One region of the Paenibacillus sp. FSL R5-0623 genome, then DNA from elsewhere that is predicted to be linked to it. Evidence: predicted binding sites of a transcription regulator. Region 1 holds the regulator's gene; the other holds the start of a gene.
What was found. Region 1 encodes Rex, which represses fermentation and respiration genes when NADH is low (regulators of the CRP and FNR family bind a similar motif). Its sites were predicted from a motif close to TTGTGAAATATTTCACAA; they were not measured.

Region 1 (11,402 bases):
CCCGATTCAACAAGACGTTGTTATCCAATCTGAAACAGTTGTCTGGTGAGCATGTGTTGCTTCGTTGGTCACTTATCCTGTTTGCTGGTGGTTATAGCAAGGACGAAGCAGACGTATTATTACGTCAGTGGACATTCTCCAATGAACATCGTTCTCGTATAACGGGGGTCCTTCAGGTGGAGCAGTTGATTCATACTTCCGTTCAGGAGCCGAAGGATACGGTCAGTCTCCGTTCCGATTGGATCGTTACTGTTCTGGCTTGTGGCGTTCAGGCGGCGGATGATTGGCTTCGAATACAGTCTACACTGCCAGCAGGATGGCGGAATCAGTCCGAACAGGCAGAAATGCAGGTTGTTTTGGTTCAAGAGCTTGCAGGCGAATGGAGTCAATCGATCCCTGTGCATGACTTGAAAGAGCTGGATATCACAGGGGAACAAGTGTTACAAATGGTGCAGCGCAAAGGCGGACCTTGGCTGGGTCAACTGATGAAACATTTGTTACGAGAAACAGCGATTGGAACGATAGAGAATCAGCATGCAGCATTAAGTGCAGAAGTGAAGCGGGTGGTTCAAGATGACCAAGCATGAAGATCTGTTACATATGTTATTAAATGCAGAAGGACGATTCGTATCGGGTGAAGAGATCAGCCGTAATCTGTCCATCAGTCGGACCGCTGTGTGGAAACATGTGAACAAGTTGCGAGACATGGGTTATGAGTTTGAAGCCGTATCCCGCAAAGGATACCGTCTGGTAACGAAGCCGGATAGCATTGACGCTACTGCCCTCCAATTGGCACTGGATACAACCGTATTTGGCCGTAAGGCTGTTTTGTTGACTTCGACTCTGTCTACGCAAGGGGATGTTCTCAAGCTAGCTGAGCAAGGGCAGGCAGAAGGTGCTGTGGTCATTGCGGAAGAACAAACAGGAGGAAGAGGGCGTTTCGGTCGACAGTGGTTCTCTCCTCCGGGTAAAGGAATCTGGATGAGTATTCTGTTACGCCCTGATCTACCACTTCAGCACACGCCGCAGCTAACTTTATTAACAGGAGTGGCTGTATGTCGTGCCGTTCGAGCTTGTTCAGGAGCTGATGCAGGCATCAAATGGCCAAATGATCTGTTGATTGATGGACGCAAGGTATGTGGCATACTGCTTGAATCCACGGTGGAAGATCATGAAGTCAGATACTGTATTGCAGGTATAGGTGTTGACGTGAATTTTGATCCAGAGGATTATCCGGAAGATCTTACAACTATAGCTACTTCGCTCAAGATGGAGACGGGTCAACCCGTTGATCGAACCAAACTAACGGCTGCCATTTTGACGGAGCTTGAACAGTTGTATTATTTGTATCAAAAAGAAGGATTCGGCGTGATCTCAGCACTATGGGAGGCCCTGTCCGTATCGATGAATCGAGAGATTACTGTGACGAATCCTCATGGTGTCATTGAAGGGAAGGCCATCGGTCTTGACCCTTCTGGAGCACTTATCGTGGAGAAGCACGATGGAGAACATACACTAATCATCTCTGGTGAGATTTCCTGGAAATCATAAACAAATTGTCGAATTTTCACTGGTAAAATGAACATAAGACGTGAAGTTTGAGCAGAACTTTGGTATACTGTGTTCGTGAGGCGATATCGGCTAATGCAGACCGAATTGCACTCCCGTAACAGTAACCTTTGTTCTGCTTGAATGGTTTTATATAAGCAGACCGCAGTGCAAGAATGAAATACGTTTAAGTGAGTTGTTGGATTCTGCTCTGAGCCGAAGAGGACCGAGACAGAAGGGACGATCGCAAGTGACTCTTTTTTGACTTTTCGGGACTTTTTAGTGGAAAACTAAAAGGTTTTTTTTGTTGCGTTTATTTGAAAAGAAGAAAGGAGCCATGAGAGAAAATGGCGAACAAACAAGCGTTGAATATTGTGAAAATGAAAAAATATAAGCAGGATGGCGTGCCACTTACCATGATCACGGCTTACGATTATCCAACAGCGCTCCTCGCAGAGGAAGCAGGTATCGATCTGATCCTGGTTGGTGATTCACTTGGCAATGTAGTACTGGGTTATAACTCGACGCTTCCGGTGACCATCGACGACATGGTATACCATACACGTTCCGTAGTGCGCGGAGCTGAGAAGACGTTTATTGTGGCTGATATGCCTTTTATGACCTATCATGGCAGCGTGGATGAGACGCTTAAGGGTGTACGTCGACTGATGCAGGAGGGGCAAGCCCATGCGGTTAAAATGGAAGGCGGAGTTGAGATAGCGGACACCGTCAGAGCAGTCGTGCAAGCAGGCGTGCCTGTTCTTGGACATATTGGACTGACACCTCAATCGGTTAATCAGATTGGTGGTTACCGCATTCAGGGCAAGGATGCAGCGGATGCAAAACGTCTGATGGACGAAGCCAAAGCTCTGGAAGCTGCAGGCGCGTTTGGCATTGTGCTTGAACTGGTTACGGAAGAAGTTGCACGGGCGATCTCGGAGGAACTGTCCATTCCAACCATCGGAATTGGAGCAGGACGAGGTTGTGATGGTCAGGTACTGGTATTCCATGATGTGGTTCAATACGCCTCTCCGTATACGCCAAAACGTTTTGTCAAAACCTATGGAGATGTGGGTACATTAATCAGAACGAGCATCGAAGCTTACGTGAAAGAAGTGAAAGATCGTTCGTTCCCGGCCGAAGAGCATGTATTCAATGCTGCGGATGGTGTTCTGGATCAACTTTACGGCGGACAACGCAAGGAAAAGGTGGGGAATAACTCATGAAAGTATTACGGACAATCGCAGAGTTAAGACAGGAACTAAGCTTGAAGCGTCAAGCGATTCGGTCCAATGCATCCGTTGTAGGTCTGGTACCAACAATGGGTTATCTTCATCAAGGTCATGCAAGCTTGATGCAGGCAGCCAGACAACAGAGCGATATCGTGGTATTAAGCATATTTGTTAATCCAATTCAATTTGGACCTAATGAAGATTTTGACAGCTATCCGCGGGATGAAGCCAGAGATGTGGAAACAGCACGCTCACAAGGAGTGGATATCGTATTTATTCCCTCTGTTGAAGAGATGTATCCACAGGCAACGCAAACGACGGTATCTGTCTCCAAATTGACGGAGCGCCTATGTGGCGCTTCCCGTCCGGGGCATTTTGACGGGGTAACGACCGTAGTCTCCAAACTGTTTAACATTGTACAGCCACAGCGTGCATTTTTTGGAATGAAAGACGCTCAGCAGGTTGCGGTCATTCAACAGATGGTGAATGATTTGAATATGCCTGTAGAAATTGTACCCTGTCCGATTGTTCGCGAAGAGGATGGTCTTGCCCTCAGTTCACGTAACGTCTATCTTAGCGCTGAACAGCGTAATCAGGCTCTAGTTCTGTCGAAGGCACTGCGTGCAGCTCAAGAAGCGGCAGATACAGGTGTAGCTATAAACGCCGCAGATATCCGTCGTATTCTGCGCGAGCAGATTGCAAGCTCACCGCTTGCTGTTATCGACTACGCCGAGATTCAGGCTTTTCCAAGTCTGGAGCCGCTCGCAGATCAGGAAGAAGTTCAAGGACGTGACGATCTGCTCATCGCACTTGCGGTGAAATTCGGAAAAACAAGATTGATTGACAATATAAGGTTGCAAAAATCGGAGGTACTGTCCCATGTTTAGAACACTGATGAAATCCAAAATCCACCGGGCTACGGTAACGGAAGCCAATTTGAACTATGTGGGTAGCATTACCATAGATGAAGACTTGATGGAAACATCCGACTTGATGGAAAACGAAAAAGTGCAAATTGTGAACAACAACAATGGTGCACGTCTGGAAACTTATGTGATTCCAGGACCGCGCGGAAGCGGGGTCATATGTCTTAACGGCGCAGCTGCACGTCTGGTGCAGCCTGGAGATAACGTCATTATCATTTCTTACGCCATGATGTCGCAAGAAGAGGCAAATACTCACAAACCAACCGTTGTATTTGTAGATGGACAGAATAAACCTGTACAAACGATGAAACAGGAAGTCCACGCAACAATTATGTAATCGACTGGTAAGGAGAATGAAATCGGCCCTTGAAGCAAAAAATGAGTACAGGTCACTGCACTAATCCATTTTTTCAAGGGTGGGGATGCATCGATGTTCCAGCATGTTTTCGCAGAAATGAACGACATGTTAGATGAAATTATCAAGAGCTATCCTTCCGCTGAAGGCCTGAACAAACAGGAATTGCTGCAAAAGTGGAATTTGCTTAAGCGGATGAGTGACGGAATGCTGGATGAATGGCTGATGTTTGAAGAAAAGATGAGCCAGGTAAGGGAGCAGGAAATGGATAAGCCGGCTTCCCTTGAGCCGGAACAGGAAGCTGTTACCGCCCTGCCTGAACTCCATCTGGAATGTTTCAGTCGAGGTCAGGGTTATTTCAAATTACAGATGTATCCGCAGGCGATCATGCAGTTCTCCAGGGTTGTGACCGACCATCCGGAGAGTGCATTGACTCGTTTTTACCTGGCGCTGGCTTATCTGAACCTGGAACAAATGGCGGAAGCCGGGACACATTTGCAGCAGATCATGTACCTTAAGGGTTCACCTCGCTTAAAAGGGCTTGTATGTAACGCCCTGGGCTGTATTCAAGCCAAGCTTGCGAATCCCGAAGCTGCATGTGCACTCTTTGCACAGGCCCTTCAGTATGACCCGACATTGACCGAACCACTGTACAACATGGAAGCTTGCAGGTTGAACAGGGGAAAATTGCAATATGCTAATCAGCTGACGACCCTTCATTAAGCGGGAATTCGGCGACAAAAAACGGTGTTCCCTCCTTTGGCATAGCGGCGGGGACACCGCTTTTTTGTCAGTTAATTTTCAAATCCCCTTTTTTTTGCTATGCTGTAACATAGACTGGAATGGAAGGGACCGTACATTGCAATGAAATTTGCCGTATTGGATTTCGAAACAACCGGCACGCAGTCCGACGGTGAGATTATACAGGCCGGACTTGCCATCATAGATCATGACTACAGCATAACTCAAATATATAGTTCTTATGTGAACCCTGGTGTACCGATTCCCCCGTTTATTTCGGGGTTAACGGGTATTACCGATGAAGATGTGGCGGACGCTCCTTCACTCGAAGAGATGATGATGGAGATGGTTCCGCTGCTTAATGATGTGGTGCTTGTTGGACACAACGTCGCTTTTGATTTTCACTTTTTGCAGAATGCTCTCGACCGTTGCGGTTATTTGCCGTTCACTGGCCGCATTCTGGACACGATTGATTTTCTGAAGATTACATTCCCATCACTGGGTTCTTATCAACTCGGTTATGTGTCTTCCGAATTTGGATTTCAACATGATCGCCCTCACCAGGCAGACAGTGATGCACTGGCGACAGCCTATGTGTTGCTCAAGTGTCTGGATGAGTTAAAGGAATTACCGCTCATAACGATTCAGCGCCTCAGTGACCTGTTTTCACCAGAAGACAGTGATTTGGGTTGGTTTTTGGACGGAATGCGCAGTGAGAAGGAAGCAGAGCCGATTCAGGACCTAGACGGACATACCTATTATCGTCAGCTTGCTCTTAATGTAAGTGATTGGACTGATATTGGTGCACCACGCGATGAGCGGGAGGCTAACCCCCTTGATGGTGTAAGCTTCGAACAGTTTATGGACCAGGTTCGGGAGAACCTGAAGGATACGCTGGATCATTACGAGGAGCGTGAAGCGCAGACTCAGATGTTCAGTAGTGTAAGGCAAGCCCTGGATGAAGAGAAACATCTCTTGATCGAAGCAGGAACAGGCACTGGTAAATCTCTGGGTTATCTCTTGCCTGCTATTTACGAAAGTGTGAAGCAAGAACAGAAAGTTATGGTTAGCACGCATACAATCAATCTGCAGGAGCAATTGAGAGAGCGAGACATTCCGATGCTAACCCAAGTGGTTCCGTTCCCGTTTAAAGCCGCTGTCTTCAAAGGACGTGGACATTACCTGTGCCTGCGCAAATTTGAACACAAAATCAATAAACGTGAATTCGCCACACCTAAAGAGGATTATTTCACAGCAGCTCAGATGATTGTCTGGCTTACGCAGACCGAAACCGGAGATGATGAGGAACTTAACCTTAGCGGACGCGGAGGGGACTTCTGGGAGACGGTACAGAGCGAATCTGAGTCTTGTCTGGGAAGATCATGTCCATGGTTCCGCAAATGTTTCTACCATCGTGCCAAACATGAGGCCGGGTTGTCAGATATCGTAATCACCAATCACTCCAAATTATTTACGGATGTGAAAGCCGCGCATCAGCTGCTGCCAGCCTATGAGAGTCTTGTGATCGATGAGGCACATCATCTGGAGGATGTCGCTGGTAAACATCTTGGAATGCATATGAAATATTTCACCTTGGTTCATACACTGACCCGCCTGTTTAAAGACAGTCGGAATGGTCAGCTGCCTATGCTTCGTTCCCAGTTATCCGGGCATGAAAATTCAGTGCAATGGGGCTCCATGGTGGATCAGATGTTCCCGCTGGCTGTTGAGGTCAAGGAACTGTGGGATCGTATGAGCGATGCCTTGTTCGGTCTGTTGCCTGAACGGAGTGATGCTTCACCGGGAGAGACGGGGCAATTTTCACTGCGTCTGAAAGCATCTCAGAAACCGGCAAAATGGGAGGAGTTGCAGGATCTGGAGAACCAGATCTATGTGACTCTGGGTGATTTGGTTCGCAAAGGGGACAAATTGCTGCTTGAGGTGAAAGAGGATCAGGATGATTATCAATCGGATAGTCTGATCACGGACATTACAGGATTGTTGAAAGATCTGACCACATTGAAGGAGAATCTACGTTTCTTCATGCGCATGGATGATGCCAAAACGGTATACTGGATGGAAGCTAGCGGCCAGTTCCGAAGTAAATCTCTCCAGCTGTATGCCGTACCTGTAGATGTCAGTGCACAGCTTAAGGATTTGTTTTTTGACAAAAAGAAAAGTGTTGTGCTTACATCGGCTACGCTCTCTGTGGATAAGTCATTCCAGTTCATGATTGAACAGCTTGGCTTGCAGGAAGCTTCCGAGAATAATCGGCTGTTAACTTCTATGCTGCCATCACCTTTCAACTATCGCGATCAGGCACTTCTGGTGATTCCGCGTGATTTCCCAAGTGTGAAGGGAAGTGTGGGTGATGCGCACTTTGTTAATATGCTGGTGCAATCACTCGCAGAGACGGCAATTGCTACGCGGGGACGCATGATGGTTCTGTTTACTTCATACAAGATGCTGCGACAGGTCTATGATCCGCTGAAAGAAGCTCTTTCTGGTAACGACATCTCGTTACTTGGGCAAGGCGTGGATAGTGGAAGCCGATCCAAGTTGACTCGCAGGTTCCAAGATGCCAAAGCAACGGTACTTCTGGGCACTAGCAGCTTCTGGGAGGGTGTAGATATCCCTGGAGAGGCGCTAACCTGTCTCGCTATTGTGCGACTGCCTTTCCAGCCACCGAATCATCCGTTAGTGGAAGCCAAGAGTGAGTTGCTTCAAGAACAGAAGAAAAATCCGTTCATGAAACTGTCTGTGCCACAAGCGGTTATTCGTTTCAAACAGGGATTTGGCCGATTGGTTCGTACAGCAAAGGATAGAGGAATTGTCATTGTTTATGATACACGGGTGATTGAAGCGTACTATGGTAAATTCTTTTTATATTCATTACCTGGTCCCAAAATGGAGCATATGCTCACGGAGCAAATGGTTCCACGAATTACTGAGTGGTTGGAAAAACCTGCTAATGGACAAAAATAATGGTTGTTTTGTTCGTTACATCATTGCATGACACTATTGTTTGGCGTTAAACTTTATTAGATATTCCCGTATCCGATTTAAGCAGTTGCACGCAAGAACTTATAACCTAAATTACAAGGAGCATTCTGTATAAAATGTCACGTTTATCTTTGAGTTTATACAGAATGCTCATCTTTTCATCTATTATTTTATCGTGGCCTTGGTAAGGGGGAGCAAGAATGAAATCGGATAAAATTTCGGAAGCGGTGGTACGACGTCTGCCTGTATACTTGCGTTATTTGAACGAGTTGCATCAGCGTGAGGTGGCTACTGTTTCTTCTCAAGAGCTTGGACAGAGGCTGGATCTGAATCCGGCCCAAATTCGTAAAGACCTGGCTTACTTCGGTGATTTTGGTCGTAAAGGGATCGGGTATGATGTATCCTATTTGATCGAGAAAATTCGTCACATTCTCAAGATCGATCAGCAAATTAATGTAGCTCTGGTAGGCGCGGGTAATCTAGGTCAAGCCTTGTCCAACTACAACGCATATCTGAAAGACAACATGAAGATTGTTGCTGTATTTGATGCATATGGACCGAAGATTGGTAGTCAAATCAACAGTTTGACGGTAAAACCAATGGATGAATTGACGGAAGCGGTTAAAACGGATAACATCCGCATCGGAATTATCACGGTTCCGGATACGGAAGCCCAAAATGTAGCCGATCAGCTTATTGAATCCGGAATCGAAGCGATCCTTAATTTTGCACCAACAATTCTAAAAACACCGCCGCATATCCGCATTCACCATGCTGACTTTACAACGGATCTGCTTAGTTTGGCCTATTACTTGGAGACTGGAAAGGACGACGAGGAAGATGACAACAAATAGATGGGTAATCCACAACGGCAAATTTGCCGTTAATGAAGGCGGCACAACATGGAACGTGGTCCAAGGATACATGGTTGTTGAGAATGACAAGATTGTGCATATTGGTGAGACATTGCCGGATGAAGACAAAAATAGTACCAAAGTAGATGGAAAAGGACTGTTCTTCCTGCCGGGTCTGATCAATACGCATGGTCATGCAGCGATGTCGTTGCTCAGAGGGCACGGAGACGATCTTGCATTGCAAGTATGGTTGCAGGAAAAAATGTGGCCGATGGAAGCGAAAATGACTTCAGAAGATGTATATTGGGGAACCTCGCTATCGGTGCTTGAAATGTTGAAAGGCGGAACTACAGCTTTCCTGGACATGTATGATCACATGGATCAAGTTGCCAAAGTTGTGGAGCAATCAGGCGTTAGAGCAGCACTGGCACGTGGTGTAATCGGGCTGTGCTCGGAAGAAGAGCAATTGCGGAAGCTGGAGGAGTCGGCAGCGTTTGCACGTGAGTGGAATGGACAGGCAGATGGTCGTATAACAACTGTAATCTCGCCACATGCCCCATATACATGCCCTCCTGACTACATAGAGAAGCTTGTACAGGTCGCGAATGACCTAAACCTTCCTCTCCATACACATATGTCTGAAACGCTTCGTGAGGTGGAGCAGAACGTGGCTGATTATGGACTGCGTCCTGTGGCACATCTAGAGAAACTGGGATTTTTCTCTCGTCCATCCCTGGTTGCACATGCGGTGCATCTGAATGACGAAGAAATTGAAATTTTGGCTCGTCATGATGTGGCTGTATCCCATAACCCGGGAAGTAACCTGAAACTCGCTTCCGGTGTTGCGCGGGTACCTGCGTTACTGAAAGCAGGAGTTACCGTGTCACTCGGAACAGACGGACCGGCAAGCAACAACAACCTGGATATGTTCGAGGAAATGAGACTGGCTGCATTGATCCACAAAGGTGTATCTGGTGACCCGACGGCTGTGCCAGCAGGCGAAGCGTTACTCCTCGGAACGTCATACGGTGCCAAATCCATTTTCTTGAACAATACCGGAGCACTTGAGGTCGGCATGAAGGCTGATTTTATCGCTCTTGATATTGAACAGGCACATTTCTATCCACATACAGACCTGATCTCACATACGATCTACTCGGCTTCTGCCAAAGATGTTGAGCACGTATGGGTGGATGGAAAACAAGTGGTCAAACACGGCGAATGTCTGACGCTGGATGAAGAACGCATTTTGCGTGAGTCTCAATTGGCATTTGATGGTCTGCTTGCTCGTTAATTGCAGGACAGAGCATCATAGGGAAAGGAAGTTCGGCTTTTGAAGAAAAAAAAGAAGTGGATATGGATTTCGCTGCTTGCACTGGTTCTGATTCTGTTTGGACTTCAGCGTTATTACGTCTATGTCACGCAGGACCAGCGCAAGGAAGAAGCGCTCGCTATACAGGCAGCACAGAAGCAACTGGGCATTACATCCTATGATGAATTGCGCAAGTACATCTGGGGAGACAAAGAAGGCTCTGACAACATCTACTGGACCCTGATCGGCAAAAATAAGGATAATCAGGATGTTATGGTCTGGGTTAAATTCGATGCAAACAATCAACCGGCTAAGGGTGGAAACGCTGTACACAGTGAGCTGCTGCAGAATGGCATGTCCGAAGCACAGATCCGCAATCGCTTCAGTTCTGAAGTTCCTGCCGGTGAGATTAAACGAATCATGCCCGGAGTTGTGAATGGAATATATGTGTGGCAAGTGTATTATAAAGACGGTACGCATAACCACTATCGCTTTTATCGTTTTAGCAATGGAGAACAGGTGGACCTGATCTACACACTCCCGAACAGCTAGAACAAATAGAGTGACATAACTAGAGAATTAAAGAAATGAAAGAACCGGCAGACGGATATCCGACTGAACCGGTTCTTTGTGTTGTCTGTAAACATTTTTGATTTAAATAGTTAAAATTAATAATTTATTCATATTTTCGCCTTCGAAATTGTATATACGATGTGATATACTCAGATATGTACTCAAAGTTACATTCAAAACAAATAATCCTGTCGAAATTCTCGCAGGAGTCAATATGCACATATTCGTATATACCAATAAGCCAGTAGGTTAGGCCAAAATCTGGGAGGGGTAATTCACTTGAAGCTAAAAGTATTGCCTATTGCTTTAACTGCCGTCATTTCAGCCGTTGTGTTGTTTGGAGGTTGGTTTGTATATCGTCAGGTGGCCGTGCAGAATCCGATTGAAAAGATGGTTACCCAGTACGATGGAGTCAATGACGTTCAATTAACTATTAACCGCAATGACGTACAATTGAAACTGGATCTGCAACCTGATGTTGATTTGGGCAGACTGGTACAATATATTCACAAAGAAGGACAGACCCTGATTGGAACACGTTCACTAAAGTTGGATGTTGTGGATCATTCCAGTGAAGCACTGGAAAGTTGGTGGGGGGATGCGATGTTCACCGTAGCTCAGGCGATGGAGAACAAGCAATACACCGAGATTACACCAACGTTGTCAAAGATGGCGACGAATGGAATGAAGGTAAATACAGCGATGGATGACAACAATGTATATGTCAGTCTCAGAGACGGAGATGCCAGCAAGTTTATTATTCTGCCGCGTGTGCCCGGTCAGATAGGAGTGTGGCCTAATGCCTAAGTGGACAAAAGAAGTCGCCATCGGATTTTTTCCCGTATTGATTATTTTCCT
Region 2 (11,402 bases), 180 kb from region 1:
ACCTGAATCAGTACCGAAAATCCGATGAAAAAGCCGTTATTCCTTGTGGAAATCCAAAAACGTTCATCGGTCAGTGCCTTCACATAATTGGATAAACCCACAAAACGTGGCTCAGCCGATACCCCATTCCAACTCGTCAGGCTGTAATACAGGGAGCTGCCAATAGGGTATAAGAAGAACATTACAAACAGAATTAGGGCTGGCATTACAAACAACGTATAGATTAACGGGCTGCGGAGTGAAGTATTCATAGTCAGCCTCCTTCAGTCACTTCAACGATCGCAGTTTCAACTTGGATTGATTTATTCCACTGAGGCGTTTGCTTCCTCTTGCACCTTTTGCAGCTCTTCTGCCATTTTCTCTGGCGTGGTCTGCCCACCAATCAACTTCTGGATTTGCAGATTGCTGATCTCTGTCGTCACATCGGCCTGAACGAGTGCATCAAATGCCGGGAACGACGTCTTGGACGCATTAAGCACAGCCACAATTTCTTTCATCAGATCATCGGTAATGCTATCGGTCAGCACTTTCTCGTCCAGCTTCATGGCAGGCAACACACCATCTTCCACAAGACCGCGGATCTGCATATCTTCATTGTAGAAATTTTTGATAAAAGCTTTCACTGCTTCCAGCTTCTGCGGGTCATCCGCCACTGCTGCCGAGAATCCGTATCCATTGTTAACATCTCTCATCAAAGACGTCTGATCTCCTGCTCCGTTCTCTACCGGAGGCATATTGAAGAATCCAACCTTGCCAATGAGCGATTCACCGCTCTGGCCTTCCTTGAATACAGATGATTTCCATGTTCCGTCATACATTAATACCACTTCTCCGCTTGTAAATTGCGTGGTATATTCGGCATACTCGAAGCCCAGCTCACCTTTTTTGAAATAACCCTTATCCACCCATTCCTTATGTTTGGCAAAACCTTGCACAACACCCGGATCGGTCCACTTCGCTTCACCCGTTGCAAACTTTGCGGTAATCTCCGGTCCGGCATACCGTGACCACAGGTGGTTGGTTAACATAAGCGGTACCCAGCCTGCCTTGGATGCGGAAGCAAGCGGCACTTTGCCATCAGCCTTGATCTCGGCCAGTTTATTGTCCAGTTCAGCCATGGTAGTTGGGGCTTTCCATCCTTTTTGTTCGAAGTACTCTTTATTATAGAAAAAACCTTCGCCCGAACCGCCAATCGGCAGTCCATATACCTTGCCTTCATACGTAAACGGTTCAAGCGATGTAAACTGGTCCTGAATGCCCAGCTCTTGCAGGATTGGAGTCAGATCAAGCAGCATACCTTCCTTGGCATACACTTTGGAATCCGGGCTTCCGAACAGTTCAAAAATATCCGGCGGGTTACCTGCCGCCATCTCCCCGCGAAGCTTCTCCTTACGATTCACATCGGATTCGACACCATCCAGCGTAAAGGTCAGATTGGGTATCTCACCTTCAACTTTGTCCACAACATCCTGCAGAATGGCCAGTCTTTTCTGTTTGTCGGCTCCCACCTGCGTGTGGCGGAGAAGCATTTCAACCGGTTCCTTACTTGTTTCCTCCACAGGTGTATTGCCTGCGCCTTGCTGTGGCTCGTTACTTGAGCTTGCACATCCCGCCAAAGTCCATGAAGTGATAAGCAATAATGAAAGCAGTAATGTCATTCTTTTTTTCATCGGGTTGACCCTCCTCAAGATATTGAGCATTTGGCTTTACACTCTGATTATAAAAAGCCGGAGCTTACATCGTAAGGATGACAATTCATCAATGGAGGGATAAAATCCTTCACTGGACCCATAATCTTGCATTTACAATGGATAACAGCAAAAAAACAGCCCCTGCGAAACATGTTCGCAAGGACTGCTTGGTTGATTGTTTTTATTACATATAAAGGTCAGATTACTTACCTGAACAAGCCACGTCAGCCGTTTCCTGGCGACCTTGTTCGATCAGGCGATACGCCCGCTCCACTTCTTCTTCACTTGGTGAAGGAACTCCATCCAGTGGATATACTTTACCGAGCGCTTCCCATTTGTAGATCCCCATCTGATGGTATGGAAGAATTTCGAACTTTTCGACGCCATTCAATGTTCCGATAAACCGTCCGAGGTTAAGCAGATCCTCTTCCTCGTTATGAATGCCAGGCACATACACGTGGCGTATCCACATTTTCCGACCTTGCTCCGACAACCACTTGGCTGTTTTCAACGTTCTCTCGTTGGATTTGCCTGTCAGCTTGATATGTTTCTCGTCATCAATATGCTTGAGATCCAGCAGAACCAGGTCTGTGTTATCCAACAGATCGTGAATCCGCTCCGGTTCGTTAAACCCATTGCTGTCCAGCGTCGTATGCAATCCCCAACGCCGCTTTACTTCCTTGAAGATTTCGGCTACAAAGTGAGCCTGTAACGTTGGTTCTCCGCCAGATATCGTGAGTCCGCCTCCAGAGCTGCGATAGTAGGATAGATACGGCTCAATTTCAGCCAGTACCTCCTCTAGCGTCATTTCTTTTCCACCATCCAGCGCCCATGTATCTGGGTTGTGGCAATACTGACATTTGAGTAGACATCCTTGCATAAAAAGCACAAAGCGGATGCCTGGGCCGTCAACCGTCCCGAAAGTTTCGAGTGAATGAATATGTCCGTTAACCATGCTGCCTCTTCCTTTCTGTATCCGCATCCGCTGTGCGTTTAATATGATTTGGAATGCCTTGCTCTAGCGGTCTTCTACTTGCAAATTACTTACATCGAGCCATGGAACGTACGGTTGATGACATCCAACTGTTGTTCACGAGTCAATTTAATGAAGTTAACGGCATATCCGGATACCCGTATAGTCAGTTGTGGATAGTTTTCCGGGTGATCCATCGCATCAATCAGTTGCTGACGATCAAATACGTTAACGTTCAGGTGATGAGCGTTTTGACCGAAGTAACCATCCATCATCGCAGTCAGATTGGATTTACGTGTAGTCTCCTCTTTACCCAATGCTTTTGGCACGATAGAGAAGGTATTGGAAATACCATCAAGACTGTGTTCATAAGGCAATTTGGCTACAGAGCCAAGGGATGCCAGTGCACCTTTTTTGTCACGACCATGCATTGGGTTTGCACCTGGAGCAAATGGTTCACCTGCTTTACGACCATCCGGTGTAGTCCCTGTTTTCTTACCATATACCACGTTGGAAGTGATCGTCAGAACGGATTGTGTTGGAACTGCGTTACGGTAAGCTTTGTGCTTGCGAATCATGCCCATGAAGTTCTCGACCAGTTCAACAGCAATGCTGTCTACGCTGTCTTCATTGTTACCGTAACAAGGGAAGTCTCCTTCGATTTCAAAATCAACTGCGATGCCTTGTTCGTTACGAATTGGTTTTACTTTGGCATATTTGATCGCACTCAGTGAATCTGCTGTAACCGACAGACCAGCGATACCGCAAGCCATCGTACGTACAATGTCACGGTCATGCAATGCCATTTCGATACGCTCATAGCTGTATTTATCGTGCATGTAGTGAATGACGTTGAGGGTGTTCATGTACAGCTTCGCCAGCCACTCCATCATTGGTTTGAAGCGTTTCATAACCTCATTGTAATCCAGCACTTCGCTAGTAATGGCAGGATACTCAGGTCCAACTTGTGCTCCGGATTTCTCGTCACGACCACCGTTGATCGCATACAGGAGAGCTTTTGCCAGGTTGGCACGAGCGCCGAAGAATTGCATTTGTTTCCCGATCTTCATCGCCGACACACAGCAAGCAATACCGTAATCGTCACCGTAGATCGGACGCATCAGATCATCATTTTCATACTGGATTGAGCTGGTTTCGATGGATACTTTACTGCAATAATCTTTGAAAGCTTCTGGAAGTTTCGTGGACCAGAGAACAGTCAAGTTTGGTTCTGGTGCAGGACCCAGGTTGTGCAGAGTATGCAGGAAACGGAAGCTGTTTTTGGTTACGCGTGTTTCGCCATTCACTGACATACCACCGATTGACTCAGTCACCCATGTTGGATCTCCACTGAACAGTTCGTTGTAATCCGGTGTACGCAGGAATTTGACAATCCGCAGTTTCATTACAAAATGGTCAACCAATTCCTGAGCCTGTTCTTCGGACAAAATACCTTCTTGCAGGTCACGTTCAATGTAGATATCCAGGAAAGAAGATACACGTCCGAGTGACATCGCAGCACCGTTCTGTTCTTTGATCGCAGCCAGATAACCGAAGTACAACCATTGGAATGCTTCTTTTGCTGTTGTCGCTGGCAAGGAAATATCGAACCCGTGCATATCGCCCAATTGTTTCAATTCTTGCAATGCACGAATCTGTTCAGACAATTCTTCCCGCAGACGAATGACATCTTCATCAATAACATCAACTTCGAGTGCATTCAGTTCGCCTTTTTTATTACGAATCAGGAAGTCTACCCCGTACAAAGCTACACGACGATAGTCACCGATGATCCGACCACGGCCGTAAGCATCTGGCAGACCTGTAATAATTCCTGCTTTACGCGCTGCACGCATGTCGGAAGTATAAGCATCGAATACACCCTGGTTGTGTGTTTTGCGAATGTTTGTAAATATATCAATGACGCCCTGTGGCATTTCAAAGCCATATGCCTCACATGCGTCAATCATCATGCGAATTCCGCCTGTTGGTTGAATGGAACGTTTGAACGGAGCATCGGTCTGAACGCCGACAATCTGTTCCTTGGTTTGATCCAGATAACCGGGTTGGTGAGAAACAATAGTCGCTGGTGTGTTTACATCAACGTCAAGGACACCGCCGTTATCCCGTTCTTTTTTGGTCAGATCAGATACGATATCCCACAATTCTTTGGTATTCTGGGTTGCACCTGCGAGAAATGCTTCGTCACCGTAATACGGAGACAAGTTGTGTGCCAGAAAATCATTCACATCTACGGATTTGGTCCATGTTCCTTTGGTAAAGTTTCTCCAGCCTGTTTGTTGTTTGACATCTTTTTCAATCACCGACATCGTAATCCCTCCACTAATTTGGATTTCTGGACACATAACATCTTGCTTCATTCGTAGCATTGTGTGCCCAGAGCCGCGATTAATGTGAATTGTTTCACATAAACCGGAACATGTTCTCTCTACTTGGGAACCGGAACCGCGGGATGAATGTTTTTCTTACATTTTCAGTATACGACTTGGGGCTTTCATCATCTGTGATTTTTGTCACAAAGTCAGTGAACTAACTCACTCCACCTGCGCTGTGTCCCATTGAACCCTGTAAATTCACACTTAGCCACTGCGCGGGCAGAACAACTTCCGATCGCTGTTATCCCCGGATTTTTTCAATTTTATATTTCAAAGGGGAAAATCCGGGGATAAAGGCGAACGCTCCGCTTCTTCAGTTTTTTCTGCCCTCTCCGTTATTGTGTGAACATCTGGCTCAAACAGCCACCTCACGAATTCCATTACTACCTCTCTAGAACCCTTTTGCTCCTCTATGCTCGGAGCAAACCAAATCTTAAAATACTCCTGAAAAACAGATGTTTTGCTCTTCTGTTTTTCTGCCCTCTGCGTTATTGTGTGAACATCTGGCTCAAACAGCCACATCACGAATTCCATTACTACCTCTTTAGAACCCTTTTGCTCCTCCATGCTCGGAGCAAATCAAATCTTAGAATACTCCTGAAAAACAGATGCTTCGCTCTCCTGTTTTTCTGCCCTCTCGTTATTGTGTGAAAGACGGCAATCGGGGCTCCCCTCTCGGGGAACCCTGATCTTATTGCCGTAAGGCACGCGTCGTTCTAAGTTTATTATTCAAACTTTCCGTAGAAAGCGTTGCGGTATACATCAGCCAGTTCAGTTACCAGCGGTAACTTCGGATTGGCGGTTGTACATTGGTCTTCGAAGGCACGGTCAGCCAGATAATCTACATGAGCTTCAAAGTCTTTGGCATCAAATCCGATTTCCTGGAACGATTCTTCAATGCCCAATGTTTTGTTCAGTTTGCGAATGGCATTGATAAGACTGGTTACGCCTTCTTCTGTTGTACGTGCAGGCAATCCCAGAATCCGGGCAATTTCGGCATACCGCTCATCCGCTATAAAGTGCGAATATTTCGGGAACGATGCAAATTTGGTCGGTTTTTTCGCGTTGTAACGAATGACGTGCGGCATCAGGATCGCATTGGTGCGTCCGTGTGCGGTGTGGTACTGACCGCCCCATTTATGCGCCAAGCTGTGGTTAATGCCCAGGAATGCGTTGGCAAACGCCATACCGGCAATCGTGGAAGCATTATGCATTTTCTCACGTGCCAGTTTGTCGCCTTGCAGTGCAGATTGCTCCAGGTATTGGAACACCAGTTGGATTGCTTTGATCGCAAGTCCATCCGTGTAATCATTCGCCATGACAGACACATAAGCTTCAATTGCATGCGTCAGTACGTCCATACCTGTATCTGCAACGGCTGTTCTAGGCAGGGAGTATACGAACTCCGGATCGACAATCGCTACGTCTGGTGTCAGCTCATAGTCTGCCAATGGATATTTGGTGTTACCTTGATTTTTATCTGTGATAACCGCGAACGATGTCACTTCAGAACCTGTACCGGATGTGGTTGGGATCGCTACAAATTTCGCTTTTACGCCGAGACGTGGATATTTGTAGATCCGTTTGCGGATATCCATGAATTTTTGTTTCAGATCGTTGAAGTCCGTGTCTGGATATTCATAGAACAACCACATGGCTTTGGCAGCATCCATCGGTGATCCGCCGCCGAGTGCGATAATGCAGTCCGGTTGGAAGCGGCGCATCATTTCGGTTCCGCGGTCTACTGTTGTTGTTGATGGATCTGGCTCAACATCGGAGAACACTTCGATTGCTACTGGCATTTGGCGTTGACGCAGATAGTGTTCTACCTTTTCAACATATCCAAGTTTCACCATCATGGCATCCGTAATAATCGCCACACGTGTGATGTCAGGCATTTTGGCAAGATACTGTGTTGCCCCTTTTTCGAAGTAGACTTTGTTCGGCACTTTGAACCATTGCATATTCACGGTACGGCGAGCCACCCTTTTCACATTGATTAAGTTCACAGCGGTTACGTTGGAAGAAGTCGAGTTACGTCCGTATGATCCGCATCCCAGTGTCAGTGACGGCATGTTTGTGTTGTAGATATCCCCGATGGCACCATGTGTGGATGGTGAGTTCACAATAATCCGTCCAGTTTGCAGACGATCTGCGAATTTGCCGATCACTTCTTCATTTGTGGAGTGGATAACCGAGGAGTGACCCATGCCGCCAAAAGCAACCACTTCTGCTGCACGCTCAATGCCCTCTGCTGCCGTTTTGACTTTGTAACAAGCCAGTACCGGACTTAATTTCTCAGCGGACAATGGGAATTTGGTACCTACCCCTTCAATCTCGGCCACGAGAATTTTGGTGCCTGCTGGAACTTCAATACCGCACAATTTCGCAATGCTTACCGCAGATTGACCAACAATCGCCGGGTTCACCGCACATTTCTCGGCATTAATCGCACCCGCTGTCAATTTTGCTGCTTCATCTTTGTTAACAAAGTAACAGCCGTTTGCGATCATTTTTTTCTTCACTTGATCGAAGATCGGTTCTTCAATGATGACCGCTTGCTCGGAAGCACAGATCATACCGTTATCGAAAGACTTGGACAGGATCAAATCCGTTACTGCCTGATTGATATCCGCGCTTTTCTCGATAAAGCAAGGTACGTTACCCGGTCCTACGCCCAGTGCAGGTTTACCACAGCTGTACGCTGCACGTACCATGCCTGATCCGCCTGTTGCCAGAATGAGAGCCACATCATTGTGATTCATCAGTTCGTTTGTACGATCCATGGAAGGATCATCAATCCACTGAATGCAATCTGCTGGTGCACCATGTTTCACAGCCGCTTCCAGCAGGATTTTGGCAGCTTCCCGGCTACAATTCTGTGCAGATGGGTGGAAACCAAAGATGATCGGGTTACGCGTCTTGATGGAGATCAGTGCTTTAAACATCGTCGTTGATGTTGGATTGGTAACGGGTGTAATCCCCATAATAATGCCGACCGGCTCCGCAATTTTCTGGAAGCTTTCATATTCGTTATCTTCAATCACACCTACGGTTTTGTCATATTTGATGCTGTGGTACACATATTCTGTTGCAAATATATTTTTGGTGATCTTATCCTCATATACTCCGCGGCCTGTTTCTTCTACGGCCATCTTGGCGAGCATCATGTGTTTATCCAGACCCGCAAGCGCCATCGCTTGCACAATACGGTCAATCTGCTTCTGGTCCATCTTCATGAATGCAGCGTGTGCTTTATTCGCTTTGTCGATTAACGTTTGAATATACTGACCTGCTGTCGGTTCTTTTGCTGGGGCGACTTCGTTCTTTACAGCCATCTCCCTCATCCTCCTAAAGGTTCGTATTAGTTTGTCTCTCTCGTTTACATTCACATCGTAACATGACATTAAACTTAATTATGTGATTTTTTTCACAAAGTATAACAAATTTAATTTAAGTTTTGTAGTGTCCTTCATACGACCATTTTCACTTCCTATTTAAAATATAGGGCTGTAAAATTCATCCTCCCCATCAAAAGTGAATTTTATCACAATGTTTGAAATTTCGTCATTTTTGCCCCCTTTCCTTCCCCCTCAAACGGTAAGATTAGGTATATACTGAACTTAAAAATTGAACCACCGCAATTTGTACCGTCCTTCCTCCCGGCCGAGATGACCCTGATCAGGACGGCAACGGTTTGCGGCGAACCTCGGAGGCTACTGCTTATTACAGAAGGTCGTCCGATGGACACAAAGGGGAGATAGACTTATGAGAGAACTAACAACTGTACTGGAAAAGCGCGGTAATACCAACTGTTTCTCGGAAGCCAATTTCAACCATCTGCTGGTTACAATGAAAGATAGAACTTATCCGGAAGGTACACATCTGTACTGGGAAGGCGATATCTCTGACAAACTTTATTATATGAAACGGGGTCGTGCCCAGATCACCAAATCCACGGATGAAGGCAAAGAACTGATCATGTACATGTATCAATCCGGTGATATGATTGGGCAGGCTGATCCCTTCTTTGGCTCTAAACACAGCTTCTCAGCGGAAGTGCTGGAGGATAGTGAGATCGGTGTACTGGAACATAAAGACCTGGAAATGTTAATCTGCCAGCATTGTGACTTCGCGATCGATTTTATGAAATGGATGGGCATCCACCACCGGTTGACACAGACCAAGTTCCGGGATCTCATGTTATATGGCAAACCGGGTGCACTTTGCTCTACCCTCATTCGGTTGTCGAATTCGTATGGTGAGCCTCATGGAGAGCATGTCATTATTCACAAAAAAATTACCCACACGGACCTGTCCAATATGATTGGAGCCACTCGTGAAAGTGTAAACCGCATGTTAAGCGACCTGCGTAAGAAAGACGGGATTGAATATGACAATGGCATGATTGTTATCAAAGATCTGAAGATGCTGCAAGGGATCTGTCACTGTGAGCTTTGCCCGAACGAGATCTGTCGTATTTAATATTTGACTATGCAATCGGAAATTGCTTATATATTTCAATGAAAAAAAGCCCAGTTCTCTAAAAAGAGATTGGGCTTCTTGGTATACTTAGGATGCATTGGTCAATTCAAGCTTTACCGCATCACGTGGATTCAATTTCATGTCGAGACCATTTTCCATTAATTCTTTGTCATTCACCATAATGACCCACCGCTCATTCATACGAGGCGTGACATTCTCGACCGAAACGACAAATTTGTTATTCTCCGACATTCTTACAATGCCGCTGGACTTCAACACATCGCGAACTGTGCACTCCTGAACATAGACGCCAGCATATTGACGATTAAGGGTTGGCATAATGTTTCCACCGCTAACCTTGAGTAACGTTGTCTGATATGCAACGCCATCCCCCCCACTGTCAGCGGCTTTCACGTAAATGATCACTTCATCTTTGGCATGAAGCTCCATGTCCCAATCTTCCTGCTCAATATCCTTGCCATTTAATTTGACAGCCCAGCTAAGCGAAGAATCCAGAGAAACTTCACCGACGGATTGAATCCGTTTGCCATCTGCCGTAAAATCAACCAGTCCGCTATTGAGTAATGCTTTTTTGAGTGTCAAACCCTCACTAAAATCTCGCTTAATGGACTTTGTTGCATCAGGCAAAAACGTACTGCCATCTACAGCCACTGTGATTGTATTCGCTGTTTCTGTCTCTTTGACAATTGGCTGCTCAGAAGGCTGTGTCTCACTACAACCAGCCAAGATCGCCAGTAGGAGCAAACATACACCTATGTAACCGGGGATTTTCTTCATCATGTAGGTAACACCACCCTGCGTAAAATCATTCACCCTGTTGTCCATAACCTCTATTATGGCACAACTTTCGGCAAAAAAAAGTGTCAAAGCCGTTACTTTTATAGGGTACCGCCTGCAAATAAGGCTTGTACAAGAAAGAGAGCCTGCACACAGGCTCTCCAATCTAAATCATTTTTACGTTCTCATTGGTTACGTTATCATTGGACACAAGCCTGCATGTATGTCCGTCCTCCATAGCCATCTTTCAGATATGGATTGAGTCCGAAGAACTGTTCCTCAGACACATATACCCCTGTCAGCAATCGACCTTCAAGCAATCCACCGTCCACCTGCACGCAGCATGAAGGTGCGTCTACATACTCCTGGTACAAAGGAATCTGCCCATATTGTTGATGTACCTTGAATACCTTGCCTTGCTCATGCAAAGGTCGTTCCGAGAAATAGGTAGGCACAATATAACGGGCAATGACATCCAGTTCCTGCACGCTGTAAAAGGGTTCATCACCAAGCCATGGTGCAAACATTCGAATCTTCTCATATTGTGACCAAACAACCGCCTGAATCAGCATTTCTGCCTGAACCAGCCGACCTTCTCCCACATCCAGAACCAACCGCTTCCCATGGATGGTTTCTTCCATCTGAGAAGTCGTTGAATCAGGTTGTCCCAGCTCACATCCGATACACTTCCAGCCCCTGGACGTTTGAATCCATTTTTGCAGCACCGCCGGAGCTAATCTCGGACCATCGCTGTTCACAGAATGCGTATTCACTTCGGCAAGATCATCCTTAACTGAACGGGAATATGCTGTGCGCTTAAACAACTCCGCAGCTTTTTTATAAATTAGATGGACCTGAATGGATGCGCTCTCAAGTTCTGCAATATCTTCTTTGCCGTAGCGTACTTCAAGGGATAAGCTTTCTTCTCTCATGACAAGTGGGCCTCCTTCGCTCCGGCCGTCTGTGGCCATTTTCTATAGATTATACTACAACTCATGACAACATGTGCATAGCCCAAGAGAAAAACGCCGATCCACATAATACTTAAGACAAAAACTC

Region 2: pflB (formate C-acetyltransferase) is a predicted target of Rex. The motif match lies at 5,077-5,094, and genes of this name have one in related genera.

The regions. Positions count from the first base shown of each region.
Region 1 covers NZ_CP150233.1:4,309,539-4,320,940, reverse strand. Annotated here, with positions in the region: gene MKY92_RS18830 (CCA tRNA nucleotidyltransferase) at 1-587, shown strand, start outside; gene MKY92_RS18825 (biotin--[acetyl-CoA-carboxylase] ligase) at 574-1,551, shown strand; gene panB (3-methyl-2-oxobutanoate hydroxymethyltransferase) at 1,896-2,774, shown strand; gene panC (pantoate--beta-alanine ligase) at 2,771-3,667, shown strand; gene panD (aspartate 1-decarboxylase) at 3,660-4,043, shown strand; gene MKY92_RS18805 (tetratricopeptide repeat protein) at 4,161-4,784, shown strand; gene dinG (ATP-dependent DNA helicase DinG) at 4,926-7,787, shown strand; gene MKY92_RS18795 (redox-sensing transcriptional repressor Rex) at 8,006-8,659, shown strand; gene MKY92_RS18790 (amidohydrolase) at 8,646-9,953, shown strand; gene MKY92_RS18785 (DUF5590 domain-containing protein) at 9,993-10,523, shown strand; gene MKY92_RS18780 (hypothetical protein) at 10,824-11,351, shown strand; gene MKY92_RS18775 (AAA family ATPase) at 11,344-11,402, shown strand, end outside.
Region 2 covers NZ_CP150233.1:4,487,783-4,499,184, forward strand. Annotated here, with positions in the region: gene MKY92_RS19690 (sugar ABC transporter permease) at 1-251, opposite strand, end outside; gene MKY92_RS19695 (extracellular solute-binding protein) at 303-1,670, opposite strand; gene pflA (pyruvate formate-lyase-activating protein) at 1,894-2,646, opposite strand; gene pflB (formate C-acetyltransferase) at 2,736-4,994, opposite strand; gene MKY92_RS19710 (hypothetical protein) at 5,331-5,627, opposite strand; gene adhE (bifunctional acetaldehyde-CoA/alcohol dehydrogenase) at 5,786-8,398, opposite strand; gene MKY92_RS19720 (Crp/Fnr family transcriptional regulator) at 8,829-9,545, shown strand; gene MKY92_RS19725 (hypothetical protein) at 9,633-10,346, opposite strand; gene MKY92_RS19730 (hypothetical protein) at 10,544-11,275, opposite strand.